2 regions of the Gracilibacillus sp. D59 genome follow, and region 2 is predicted to be linked to the other one. Evidence: a T-box and tRNA genes for the amino acid it is inferred to sense, from the RefSeq annotation. Region 2 holds a T-box; the other holds one or more tRNA genes.
What was found. A T-box is a leader RNA that pairs with one kind of tRNA and senses whether it is charged. The one in region 2 lies ahead of metG (methionine--tRNA ligase), so its partner is inferred to be a tRNA-Met.

Region 1: it has a tRNA-Met gene. The T-box ahead of metG (methionine--tRNA ligase) is inferred to sense a tRNA for this amino acid. The anticodon was not compared.

Annotation. Positions count from the first base shown of each region.
Region 1 covers NZ_JBQQCK010000023.1:13,751-20,847, forward strand. Annotated here, with positions in the region: gene ACTWP4_RS22175 (serine/threonine protein kinase) at 1-692, opposite strand, end outside; gene ACTWP4_RS22180 (VWA domain-containing protein) at 664-1,398, opposite strand; gene spoIIE (stage II sporulation protein E) at 1,485-3,941, opposite strand; tRNA gene ACTWP4_RS22190 (tRNA-Met) at 4,358-4,431, shown strand; gene ACTWP4_RS22195 (hypothetical protein) at 4,843-5,043, shown strand; gene ACTWP4_RS22200 (S1 domain-containing RNA-binding protein) at 5,167-5,577, opposite strand; gene ACTWP4_RS22205 (septum formation initiator family protein) at 5,652-6,029, opposite strand; gene yabQ (spore cortex biosynthesis protein YabQ) at 6,056-6,619, opposite strand; gene yabP (sporulation protein YabP) at 6,616-6,915, opposite strand; gene ACTWP4_RS22220 (RNA-binding S4 domain-containing protein) at 6,986-7,097, opposite strand, start outside.
Region 2 covers NZ_JBQQCK010000008.1:184,573-191,669, reverse strand. Annotated here, with positions in the region: gene ACTWP4_RS14865 (CYTH domain-containing protein) at 1-487, opposite strand, end outside; gene ACTWP4_RS14860 (GTP pyrophosphokinase) at 628-1,254, shown strand; gene ACTWP4_RS14855 (NAD kinase) at 1,269-2,075, shown strand; gene ACTWP4_RS14850 (RluA family pseudouridine synthase) at 2,095-2,997, shown strand; gene ACTWP4_RS14845 (LCP family glycopolymer transferase) at 3,255-4,202, shown strand; T-box leader at 4,346-4,609, shown strand; gene metG (methionine--tRNA ligase) at 4,740-6,377, shown strand; gene prpE (bis(5'-nucleosyl)-tetraphosphatase PrpE) at 6,565-7,097, opposite strand, start outside.

The DNA of each region.
Region 1 (7,097 bases), on a different contig from region 2:
TTCTGTTGTAATGTTTTTTTTGGATTACTTCCCCTTGTAAAACCATTAGGATAATAGACACGCAAAATAACCATAGCTAACGCGAAAAGGTCGTATCCAGGGTCCGCTTTACGTGAACCACATTGCCAATAGGCACGATCATAAAATTCGGTATACTCTTTGATCGCTCTACCTTGTAATGTTGTTCCTCCAACATCAACCCATCTTAATTGCACCGGTTTGCGTGATACAATTAAATTCTCTATCTTTAAGTCACCAAATACATAACCTTGCTGATGTAATACATGTAAATCATTAGCAAATTTTATTAGAAGGGATACTAACCACTCATGACCATTTTTTCTGATAAAATCATGCAATGATTCACCAGAGATATATTCCATTACATAAAAAGAATAGGTAAAACCATTCTGGGCCTGATAATCATCCACATCTATCAAAGAAGGTCCAAGGTGATAACCTTGAACCGCTTGGAAGGACTTCAATACATTTACTTCAGAACTAACAGAAGCACTTTGCTTACTGATTTTCAGTGCTACTTGTTTGTTTCCTTGCACACAAAGATAAACAGCGCCAATCGCACCACTACCCAGTTTCTTTACGACATGGTAATGGTGCCGGTGCCATTTACCTTTGACAATTTGTCCTTTCCTTAAATGTATATCAGGCTTCTTCGATGTCTGTGTAATCATCGCGCATAAATCTCCTTCGTAACGTCTTCTTACCAAATTGATACATTGCTTCTTTTAAAGCTGGTCCAGTTGGTGTAATGCCTCCACTAGAAATTTTCGCAAAAATAGAAGTGATGGAATCTAGTGTTGATGTCCAATCTACTAATTGCTGAATCGCTTTTTTTCGTCCAGGAAATTGATATACAGCGAAACGGCTTCGTCCAATTCGCGCGTTCATGCTGATAGAAAGATCAATAAGGGCTTCTTGAACAGTCGGTAATTTACTTGTCATACTGGCACTTGTATCAACGAGTACCAACACTTCTAAATCACATGTTTCGCCAAGTTCATCCACTACTTCCATTACTTCTCCACGTTGCTCGGGTGGTAATTCTTCCATTGTCTTTTCACTACCTAATATTTGCTTTAATTCATTATTTACAACACCTTGTAACGTTTCCGTCATCGCCTGTTTTGTAACAGTTTGTACAGTTTGTGCTAATACATCCTGATAAACAATTTGACTTACGCCTTGGCCACTGCCTGCTATTTCTTCTACTTCATCCAGTCCTTCTGGCTGTTCTGTACGATCATCTTCTAAAATACCAATGACATTAACAGTAATTCCTTGTTCTGCTACTAAACTAGCTACTAGTGCTGGATCTTCACCTTGATTTGAACAACCATCCGTAATTAAAAGAATTTGTTTAAGTGTCCCTGTTTTCATATCATTTTTCCCTCCAGTTATTGGTCACTGATTATTAGTAAGGTTTGCCAATAATGGGGGGGTTTATACGTTTGACCTCTTGCCCTTTAGCTAATATCTTCCCTTTCAAATTGACGAAAAGAACGAATGGGTGCCCATTCTGGCTTATTTTCTGTAAGTTGAGCTACCAATACGGTCATATCGTCTTCAATTTCACCACTTTGTGTTCTAATTACCTCTTCCAGTAACAAATCAGCGATCGCTTGAGGCTCTCTTGTTTCCATCTCCAGCAGTTTTCGTTTCAGCCAAAGATCTACATTTTCTATCTCCTTAGGGCCTTCAAAAATCCCATCACTCATCATAATTAAAAAATCGCCAGCTTTTAATTGGGCACTTACTACATCCACTTCTACTTCCTGGATAATTCCAATAGGAAGATTACCAGCTTCTATTTTCTCTATAGTATCGCTTCGCATAATATAACTAGGTGTAGAACCAACTTTCAAAAATTGAACTACAGCATGATGAAGGTCAACCATCGCTAAATCTAAGGTTGCGTAAATCTCTTCATTTGTTCGTAGTGCTAAAATAGAGTTAATCGATTTAATCGCCACCTGCTCGTGTAAACCAGACTCTAAAATTTGTTGCAATAATCGTAATGTTTCGGTACTCTCTTCATGTGCTCGATCTCCATTACCCATCCCGTCACTAATAGCTAACGCATATTTTCCTGCTCCAAGCTCCATTGATTTATAGCAATCTCCTGATATTAATCCCCCTCCCTTGGCAGCGTGGGCTACTCCTGTTTGAATGACAAATTTTCTAGCAGAGCCAAAGGTAAAAAAGCTATGTCCTTTTGCTAATGGAGATAGATCTTCTGTAGCGACAATAATCGTTTCATCTAAAATATCAGATAGTATAGGCGCAATGATTTTCGTTGCTTCTCCATGATATTGCTGGAAGGTAATCACCATTTCAATATCAATGTTTCCTTGCTCTAAACTATAAATATCTAATTTCTCCAGTTCAATACCTACATGTTTTAATGCTGCGATGATTTCAATCTCTTGTTGTTCATGGTTTTCTTTTTCTTTCAAAATTTCATCCGCAAAGTTCCCCATGACTTCTGAGACACCACTTAATTGGTCGGCAACAAATCGCCTGCTTTCTAATACTTGTTTCTTTAACTGTTTGTTTGCTTCAAAAAACGATAATTCTTGTTGCATGGTATCGATCACTTTCCGAGATTTAATACAATGATTTTCAAACTGTCTGTTCGTAATATTATTTAATTGATCATCTGTTTCCAATTGATCTTTGACATCTCTCATTAACTGATAGGTCTTATCAAATTGCTGGACCCAACAGATTTCTTTTTTAAAGCATGTTTGACAGGTTTTTTCCGTGACATTACTTAAATAATAATCCACTTCTAAATCCTGTTCCTGCCATTGATTGGATTCCGTTTGAAAACTGCGCGATAAGGCTTTAAATACGTTGGAGAATCGTTCCACCCGGTGTGCAGTTACATTACGAACTTTCTGCAAGTATTGTTCCTGCTCTCTTGTATGTTCAACAGTTCCAGGTATAAATTTGGCAATATGTTTTATAAATTTACTCGGTGTCATCAAAAATAATAAAATCGCTAACGCAGACTCTAGTAATGCTGTTGAGAGATATTCAAAGGAATCGCCATATAAACTAATTAACAATGTACTTATTAATAGACCTAAACTTACGGCCAGTTTCCTTCCTTCTTTCAGTAAACCACCTAACAAACCAGAGAAGGCTAATAAACTCATTTGAAACATGTTGGCTATATTTGCAAGGCTCAATATTAATCCTGCTACGACCCCAACAGTGGAACCAATAGCCGCACCACCAACTAAAGCAAGAAGCAATACTAAATACCGCGCAAGAACCTGTTCCATTTGTGCTTGATAGACTTCTACACCAATTACTCCTGTTAATACCGAAGCTAATAAAATAATAAAACAAACGATTTCTTCATTTTTTAACAATGGTTTATACCTTTTTGGTGATAATAATGGAATGCTTTGCATAAAGATAAGTAATAAAACCGTTGCCAATATTCCTTCAGCAAAAGCAATTACCCACTCCAAGTATGTTAGTTTTGTTGTCATAGCATAGATGCTGATTCTAGGAATACTTGCTGCAAAAAAGACGAAAAACGGTAAGATCCTCTCTGCCGACTTCGATTGGTAAATAAAAAAAGAGAGAACTATTAAGATAGAAAGAGCTAAAAATATATAGAAGCTATGTGAAATGCTATATGTAAATGCTCCTATTAATGAGAACGTAATAAGGGGAAGTACTTTGTCTCGACGTAAAAACCAGACAGCCGCAACGAATGCAATGACAAATGGTGAAAGTGTTGATAAAATGACGGCCCTTCCTAATAAAAACCCAATAATACAAATAAGCAAACCTTTCTCAAACATTAAGCTTGTCCATTTTTGGCCGAACTTTTTACGTAAATTACTCATCATCGGATGAGTGCTAGAAAAAAAAGATTTTGGTTTATTATCCGTATATGTGTTCATTTATATCACTCCTCTGTTCACATTAAATCACATCTCCTCTCGATATTTTGTCAAAACAAGGAAGATGCCGTTCTAAAAAGTTCGACGCTATTCTTTATATAAAGAACAATACGACATTTTCTTCCTTCCTTTTCTTTGATTTAATCCGATATTTTTGACAGACCGTGTTGATACAGAAAAGATAATAGAGAAAAGCGCAAAGCGTCCGTTTAAAAACGTGAAATCTTACTGAAGCGTAGGAGAGGAATTGGTGATGACTAATCTTAAATGGACACTAGTTTTTGTGCGCTTGCATAGACATCTCTGTTTATACATTACCCTTAAGAAATTTGAAGTTGTTTGTTGACAGATAGGTAAACCTGTTGTATTATATTCTTTGTGTCTCTCAAGAAGCACACAATTTTATTTAATATGATGGCGGTGTAGCTCAGCTGGCTAGAGCGTACGGTTCATACCCGTGAGGTCGGGGGTTCGATCCCCTCCGCCGCTATAAAGCAAAAAGACTTGGCAAATGCCAAGTCTTTTTTTATTAAGGTAGGAAAATAAGGGATCAAAATGTTGAAACTAGTGATTTTAGTGCAATGAAAGAAGGCTTATGAAAATTGCTAAGGGATTAAGAGAAGCTGGAAAAGGATTAACAAAAACAAAAATGTGCAATCCGTTATGCTATCTTTATTGTACTGACCAAGCATGAAAAAAATAAAAGGACATTTATTCCGTTATTATAGCTGAAAATGATGATTTTTATATGTTAGCGGACATCTGTTCCGTTATTAACTCAAAATCTTACCATTTTTCTAGTCAAATGACTAAATAGCGGAATAGATGTCCATCAACACTGAAAAAAGTGTATTTCACAAGGAAATAAGGGATTAAATGTCCGCGAAAGAAGTGAAACATAATGAAATGGGGTGTATTAGATCAAGCACCTATTTCAAAAGGAGATACACCGGAACAACAGAGAAACTCGGTTACCTTCGATATATCCACTTTTTTGAGCGGTTTTTGCTCGAAAAAGTTAGCTGAAGGGCAACCCCACGGAAAGGGGAGTGGCAGCCGGAGTGGTGGTCAAACGGTCGATATATTTCATAATGGCTCCTAATAGCAATCACCAAAGTACGTACGAAGAAAAAGCTACCGATCTTTTTTGATCGGTAGCTTTTTTCTTTAAGATATATAATTACGAGTCACATCCGTCTTCTCTACATTACATAGACAGCAAGTTTTAGCCTTTTCTCGCCCCTCGTCCTCCGCGTTTTGATTCTGTATGCTTTTTAAGTGTTGCTAAGCGATCTTCAGAATCCTTTAAGAAACGATTCATTTTTTGTTCAAATGATTCGCCTCTTTCACGGTTATTTTTTGGATTTCCTTGATTTTTGCGACGATTAGATTGCGGCGGATTGTCTTTTGCTTTTTTAATAGACAAACCAATTTTACCATCATCTTCCACATTAAGAACCTTCACTGTTACTTCATCACCTACAGTTAAGTGTTCATTAATGTCTTTTACATAATTATCGGCAACTTCACTAATATGAACAAGACCTGTTTTACCTCCAGGTAATTCAATAAAAGCTCCAAAATTAGTGATTCCTGTTACCTTTCCCTGCAACTTGCTGCCTACTTCGATTGACATAAAAAAATTGCTCCTCCTTAAAGTTTAAAAAAAATATACTACAACTATATTATAGCCAAGCAATTAAAACGGTGTCAATAAGATGGATCTTCTTCTGGTAATTTAAAGACGATCTCTCCTTCTTCCGTAAAGAAATAATTTGTTTTTGCTATTTGCAACAAATATTCTTCATCATTTAAAAGCTCTATTTCTTCTTTCAGTTTCTTTTCTTCATTTTGAAGACTAGTTAATTCACTGGAAAGCTCGGTATATTCTTGTTGCATATCATGATATTTCGCACGTTGATCAATATGAAAAGCAACAAGGCTAACCATGGTGATGGCGACAATCATACCAAATAACATCAATCTACGGTATAATTTCTTTTTTCTGCGTTTTTGACGTTTCACTTGGGCATCATATTGTTCGATATATGCGTCATTAATACGTGATACATTATGTCGTTTTGCCATAATCACCAGTGCCTCCCTTATGAAAATTAGTCTTTTCTTTTTATTTTACTATAAATGCGAGAAAAAGGCAGTAAATATTTTGGTGTATTTTTTGGCAATAATGATGATAGGATTGAAATAATCATCTTTACTGGCCATCCCAACACTTTTAATAGTAAAAGTATGAAAGAATATAAAATGGTGAACACCTTGGTAATACATACTACTATTAATGATACGATAAATACTATAGGCTTTACAATAATAATCTCTATTATGCGATAAAAAAAACGATATATTTTCAGCAAAGTATGAATGAACACATCTACAATGCGGCCAAAAGCCTGTTCAAAAAGACTTTTGAACATTGCATAGCCGCATAGAACTGCCAAAAATATATAAAACCTTAAAATTCCTTCATTCACTAAAAACAGTACGAAGTAGAGAATCGCCGCTTGTAGAAGCCAAAACAAAATCTCCAACACATATTTCCATAGTATGCTTGATCTCCACAATCGTTCCATACGTTTAAAAGTATGATAACTAGCACCTAGATAAGCACCTGATAACACCATCGAAATGATTGTGATGAATTGTGTACTTAATGTCATTTGAATAGCTTGCTAAACAAACCTTTAGCCTTCTCCCCATGCTGCTCGTCCAAATAAGATAACTCATAGATTTTACCCTTAATGGAAACATGTCCGGATTCTACATCAAGGTTTTTCATTTGTAAATTATCTCCGCGAATAACTAGATAACCCATTACGGTTTGCAGTAGAAACTCTTCGCTATCAAAGCTATCAACTTCTTTTACTCCATCTATCTCCAACAGACGGCGATTTGTCATTTTTACATTGTGTTCCATTTGCGGTGCTGGCATTGTTTTTTTATCATAGTAATTCATCAGTTATTCCCTCCCTTTTATCCATCACTAATATATGAATAAAAGGACAAGTTTAGAACTTCATTGATCACTATTGGTTAGTATATTCTTCATGTTTAATCGTATATAAATTACTTGCTTCGTCTTTCTTTACAGTTTCTTTTAAATCATCAATTTGAATAGTTAATAATTTCTGTCCAAAT
Region 2 (7,097 bases):
TACCATGTTGCTCATCTTCCGCTTCTAATTCTAATTCATAGTCTGTAATACCGTTATAATGGCTCTGGTCAAGGACAACGGTTGTGCTATCATAATTACATTCCTTTCGATATGTCTCCAACATTCCACCGTATTTTAAGTCTTGAATATTAATACGTAGAGCATGTAGAGCTTCCGTTATCTCATCCTTTGAAATAATATGCCCGTTGATCCATTGTTGTGCCTCATCTGTTGTTATATCACAATGCGTTTCTAATAAACCAGCACCATTTTGATTTGGTTGTTTTAGAGTTAGTTGAAATTGGTTGTTTTTTTCTCTGATCCGAAGTGCAGCATGATGCTGTTTCAATTGAAAATCGACCGTTTCAAAATAGTGGTTTTTCTGTTCTATCTTCGTCAGTTCATATGAACTAAAATGTTTCACTAATTGTTGATACTCATCTTTAGTTAGTAGGTTTTTAAATTCAATCTCAATTTCTTGTGACATTCACTTCACCCTTTCATGCTACTATATTTTGAAGGATTTCTAACAAAAAAGCAAAAATAATGAAAATGGCAAAGATTACTTCTTTATCAAGATATATGATAAAATAAATTCAGATAATGTTAACATAGGTGGTGCAAGGCATGAATTGGAAAAACTTCTTGGCACCTTATGCACAGGTGGTTGAAGAATTAAAGGTTAAACTCAAAGGAATGCGATCTCAATTTGAATTTGAGTCCAGTCACTCACCGATTGAATTTGTGACGGCCAGAGTTAAACCTGTATCAAGTATTAAAGACAAGATGAAACGTAAAAACATACATATTGATAATATAGAAGAGGAAGTGCAAGATATTGCAGGTGTTCGTGTAGTTTGTCAATTTGTCGATGATATCTATGATATTGTGGAGCGATTGAAATCACGGAATGATTTTGAGGTAATAGAAGAGCGGGATTATATTAATCATAAAAAGGAAAGTGGTTACCGTTCCTATCACTTAATTATCTCCTATCCAGTGGAAACGATTCATGGGGAACGAAAAATTATTGCGGAGATTCAGATTCGCACTTTAGCAATGAATTTTTGGGCGACAAATGAGCATTCGCTTAATTATAAATATGAAGGCCGAATTCCTGAAAAGGTAAGGACAAGACTAAAACGTGCAGCAGAGGCAGCGTTCAAATTAGATGAAGAAATGGCAAAAGTAAAAGACGAAATCCAAGAAGCACAACGAATTTTCAAAACAAATAAAGAGAACAATGACAAGTAATGGAGGGTAATGACATGCGCTTTGCAATCCTGTCAAGAAGTGACAATAAATCAGAAGTGATTAAATCGAGGATGAAGCAGTATTTAGCAGATTTTTCACTTGTAAATGATGAAGAGGAGCCAGAGCTTGTTATTTCTGTCGGAGGAGATGGCACGTTTTTAGAAGCTTTCCATACCTATAAACACCGATTAAAGGATACCGCCTTTATAGGGGTTCACACCGGTCATTTAGGTTTTTATGCTGATTGGGTACCGGAGGAAGTGGAGAAGTTAATTATTGAAATTGCGAAGAAACCTTTTGAAGTGGTGGAATATCCACTATTAGATATAAAAATTCATCCAGTAGATAGTGATCAATATAAGCAATTTGTGGCATTAAATGAAGCTTCGGTAAAATCATCAGAAGGAACAGTTGCAATGGATGTTCATATTAAAGGAGCGCATTTTGAACGGTTTCGTGGTGATGGATTGTGTGTATCGACACCATCTGGGAGCACTGCATATAATAAGGCGTTAGGGGGAGCAATCCTCCATCCCTCGCTTAATGCTTTACAAATAACAGAAATGGCGTCGATAAATAATCGTGTCTATCGTACAATCGGTTCACCTTTAATCTTACCGAAACATCATGTATGTGAACTGTTACCCCTATATCACGACAGAAATTTTTTAATTACAGTTGACCATCATACCGAAATGTACGACAATATTGACCGCATAGAATGTCGTGTCTCCGATGAAAAAATCCGTTTTGCCAGATTTAGAGCCTTTCCGTTTTGGAAAAGGGTACACGACTCCTTCATCTCTGATGAAAGAACATAATAAACTGTAGGTGGATATATTGAAGTGGAAAGTAAATAAGCAGTACGACGGCTTATTATTAAGAGAATATTTATTACAAGTTAGAGGAATATCACGCAGAATTTTAACTGCGATTAAATTTGAGGGTGGTAAACTGTTAGTCAATAATAGTAACGTAACCGTCCGTCATCAACTTTCGGAGAGTGATGTTGTTGAGGTGGTTTTTCCACCAGAGAAAAGAAGTGAGTTATTAGTTCCAGAACCAATACCGATTGATATAGTATACGAAGATGACGATGTTTTAGTGTTGAACAAAGCACCACATATGGCAACTATTCCGTCTTATCATCATCCAAGTCACACGCTAGCCAATGGAATTATTTATCATTATAATCAGCAGCATATTCCTTATACAGTTCATGTAGTAACAAGATTGGACCGTGATACATCTGGCTTATTATTAATTGCCAAACATCGTTACAGTCATTCGATTCTTTTTCAGGATCAGCACAATGCAACAGTAAATAGACGGTATCAAGCGATCGTTGCTGGTCAGCTTACAGAGAAAAAAGGGGTGCTGGCTTATCCGATTGATAGAGCTCCAAATTCGATTATTGAAAGAATGGTATCCTCTACCGGTAAAAAAGCTGTTACGCATTATCAAGTAAAAGAAGAGCTGGAGGATACTTCGTTGGTAGAGATTAGACTAGAAACAGGAAGAACGCATCAAATCCGGGTTCATTTCTCTTCGATTGGTCATCCTTTAATTGGTGATAGTTTATACGATGGGGATACGACGAAACTGCAACGACAAGCATTACACTGTCATAAGCTTGCTTTTAATCACCCACTCACAAAGGAACGAATGGAATTTGAAATTCCGCTTGCAGATGATTTAGAAGAAGTCTGGCAGCAGTGTAAATTAGCTAAACATAAAGGATAATATTTTATAGATTAACTCTTTATTCGCCACCTGAAGTATAGGTTGTGCTCTTAAAAAGGTAAAAATTCATACCAGGGCTAGAAAAAAAAGAAAGGTTTGGGCAATACCAATCCTTTCTTTTTTATTTGTCATTATATGTTAAATCAACAAACAAATTATCAATAATTGAAACTATTAATAGGGGAAACTCGTCTATTTAAAAGGAGAATACTAATATAACTTTCAGTGAGGGCTTTAATTACAAAAGGAGTGCTACAATGTCAAAAGAAAACAGGAAAGAAAAGAATAAAAAAGGACTATGGTGGAAAATTCTATTAGGTATCGTAATGGTTGCTGTTGTATCAGCTATTGTTTATACTTTATCCATTTATAATACTGCAAAAAACACAGTGGAGACTGAAATACACAGTCCTACTAAGTCGATAGATACAGCTGTTGGAAAAGAAAAAGTAGAAGATGCCGAACGATTGAATATTCTTTTGTTAGGTGTTGATGAACGAAAAGGTGATAAAGGTAGATCTGATGCATTGCTTATGTTATCCCTTAATCCAAAAACAAAAAGTATTGATTTAGTTAGTATCCCTAGAGATACTAGAACAGAAATCATCGGTAAAGGAGTTAAAGATAAAATTAATCACGCCTATGCCTTTGGTGGAACGGATATGTCTGTTGCAACAGTAGAAAATTTTCTTGATATCGAATTAGATTACTATGTAAAGGTAAATATGGAAGGCTTGGCTGAGTTAGTTGATACTGTTGGTGGTATTACTGTTCAAAATAAAACTGATTGGTATGACGAGGGCTATTATAAAAAAGGGTATCATTACGCAAAAGGAGAACTTCAGTTAAATGGTGCGCAGACAATTGGTTATGTGAGAATGAGACACTTTGATAGTGACTTTGCTAGAACTGGACGACAGAGACAAGTAATCGAGGCAATCATTGATCAAGGTGCAAGTGTCGCATCTGTAACTAAGATTAATAGTTTTATTAATGTACTAGGTAATAATGTAACAACTAATTTGGATTTTGAAGACATGAAAAACTTGATGAAAAATTACCGTAATACTCGAAACAACATCAATAGTTATCAAATGAAAGGTGAAGGAACATATATTGAAAATTCACGAGGTCAAGATATTTACTATCTGGTTGTTCCTGATGAAGAAGTATCCAAGGTTCATGACATGCTTAAGAAATCTTAAGTTAGGTGCAGGGGAAAAGTAGGATTATGTTTAAAAATTACAATTCATGAGCAAATTATAGACATATTTAAAAATGAATATAAATGTTGTATTAATCTATAAAAGATGTAATAATAAGGTAATAAGATAACCGAGTAATAACAATAAAAGCAATGATGAGAAGAGTAAATCAACTTTATTCATTTACAGAGAGCTTCGATAGCTGAAAAGAAGCATTGAATTCTTGATTGAAAATGGTCTCTGAGCTGCATAACTGAACTCATAATGGAGTAAGGTTGTGACGAGATTTGGCACTCGTTATAAATGTCAGAGTATAAGAACATATATTGTTCCGTACTTATTGAGGCTAATTATGTAAGTAATTAGTGAATTAAGGTGGTAACACGGGTTTAAACCTCGTCCTTAGACAAACGTTTTTGTCTTAGGGCGAGGTTTTTTAATGATTAAAAAGTACAAAGTTAAAACATCTGCTTAGAAGCTAGGCGACTTCCTCTTAGAGGGCGCTCTGCACTATTTAAATTAAAAGGAGGAAGGAAAATGAATGTACTAATTGGAGGGGCTTGGCCGTATGCAAATGGATCATTGCATTTAGGTCATATTTCAAGCCTATTATCAGGAGATACTTTAGCTCGGTATTATAGAATGAAAGGAGATAACGTACTTTATGTTTCTGGAAGTGATTGTAATGGAACTCCAATTACAATTAGAGCGAAGCAAGAAGGGATAACACCTGTAGAATTAGCTAATAAATATCACAATGAGTTTAATGAATGCTTTGATAAGCTTGGTTTCACATATGATTGTTATACGCGCACGGACTCAGAATACCATCATAGGATCGTTCAAGAAATATTTTTAAGTTTATTGAATAACGACAAAATCTATAAAAAAGAAATTGAGCAGGCATATTGTATAACTTGTGAACAGTTTTTACCAGACCGTTTTGTAGAGGGTCGTTGTCCGAATTGTGGTAAGGATGCACGAGGGGATCAATGTGACCATTGTTCCAAAATTTTAGACCCATTAGACCTTCATGAGAAGCAATGTAAGATATGTGGTGATCTTCCCACTACCAGAAACACAGAACACTTCTATTTCAAATTGAGTACCTTTCAAGAAAAGTTAGAAGAATATGTAGCAAACGCAAAAAATAAGGGCTTATGGCGTGAAAATGCGATTAAATTAACAGAGCGATATTTAAAAGAAGGTTTGCATGATCGTGCAGTTTCAAGAGATTTATCAAATGGTGTTTCAGTACCTGTACTTGGTTATGAGGACAAGAAGGTTTATGTATGGATTGAAGCTGTTTCAGGATATTATTCAGCTACTAAAAAGTGGGCTGAAGCAAATAATAAAAATGATAATAGTTTTTGGAGAAAAGATACAAAGTCGTATTATATACACGGGAAGGATAATATTCCATTTCATTCAATCATTTGGCCATCAGTCTTGCTAGGGATTAAGGAACAAGGCTTACCTACTCATATCGTTTCAAATGAGTATTTAACAGTTGAGAAGAAAAAGCTCTCGACAAGTAAAAACTGGGCGGTGTGGGTGCCAGATATAATTGAACAATATCATCCTGATTCTATTCGATACTTCTTAACTATAAATGCCCCTGAAAATAGAGATTCTGATTTTTCATGGAGAGAGTTTGTTTACAGTCACAATAGTGAATTACTAGGTGCTTACGGAAATTTTGTGAATAGAACGTTAAAATTTATAGAAAAATCTTTTAAAGGAGTGAAACCAGATGGAAAAATTGATAAACAAATAAAGAAGGAAGTTCAAAAGCTTTACCCCAAAGTAGGGATACTGATCGAAGAGACACATTTTAAACAAGCTTTAGATGACCTGTTTGAATTTATAAGAAGTGCAAATAAATATTTTGATATGCAACAACCATGGATTCAAGTGAGAGAGTCACCTGAGCTTAGCAAAAATACATTGGCTACTTGCGTATATATCATTGCGAATTTAGCTCAGCTATTAAGTCCTTTTCTACCTTTTTCAAGTGGGGAAATAAAAGAAATCTTAGGAATACCAGCATTTCATTGGAAGCCAATTGAGAGATATTCAACCACTTTCAAAAACGTTAAACCCTTATTTGAAAGAATAGACGTTTCTACTATTGATAGCGAGGTAGAAAAATTAAAAGAACAATCTTCATTATAGAGAATGGTTAGAAAATACACTTCTTTCCTAAAGGCATAATTGAAAATCAGCTGTACCTTACATTCCATAGCAAAGCCTCAGCCTCTCAAAGAGCAAAAAGTGCTCATCTTGAGAGGCTGAGGCTCAAAGATAAAGAATAAAACTTAGTAGCATACACTTTTATATTTAATTTTTCGAAATTGTTTCTTTAATACCGGAACTTTTCTTCTACAAATGGCATGGTGGATTGGACACTGACTATTTCTTCTTCTGGTAAGCGGAAGGCTGTCAGTTTATTGCCAAATACACAACCAGTATCAATGTTAACTGTTTGATTCACAAACCTTGATTCTAAAACCGGTGTATGTCCGTAAACAATCCACCTGTCCCCATGATAATCCTGAGCCCAATCTCTACGTACCGGTCTGCCATCAGCATGTTTTTCCCCGGTGATATCTCCATATAGGACAAATGTTTTTACCTTCTTATCATGCCTTCCTATATATTTTTCAGGAATTCCTGCATGTGCGATCACTGCATCTAACTTATTAATGACATGATATAAAGGAGACTCTTCATAAAGTGTCATCATCATCTGTTTTACTTCCTCTTTTTCATGTTTAGACAACTGCTCATATTCTGCTACCGTTGTTTCCAATCCATGTTGTTGTTTCACATTATTACCGAGAAAATAACGGTACAATTTGTCACAGTGATTACCTGGAACATAATAGCCGATTT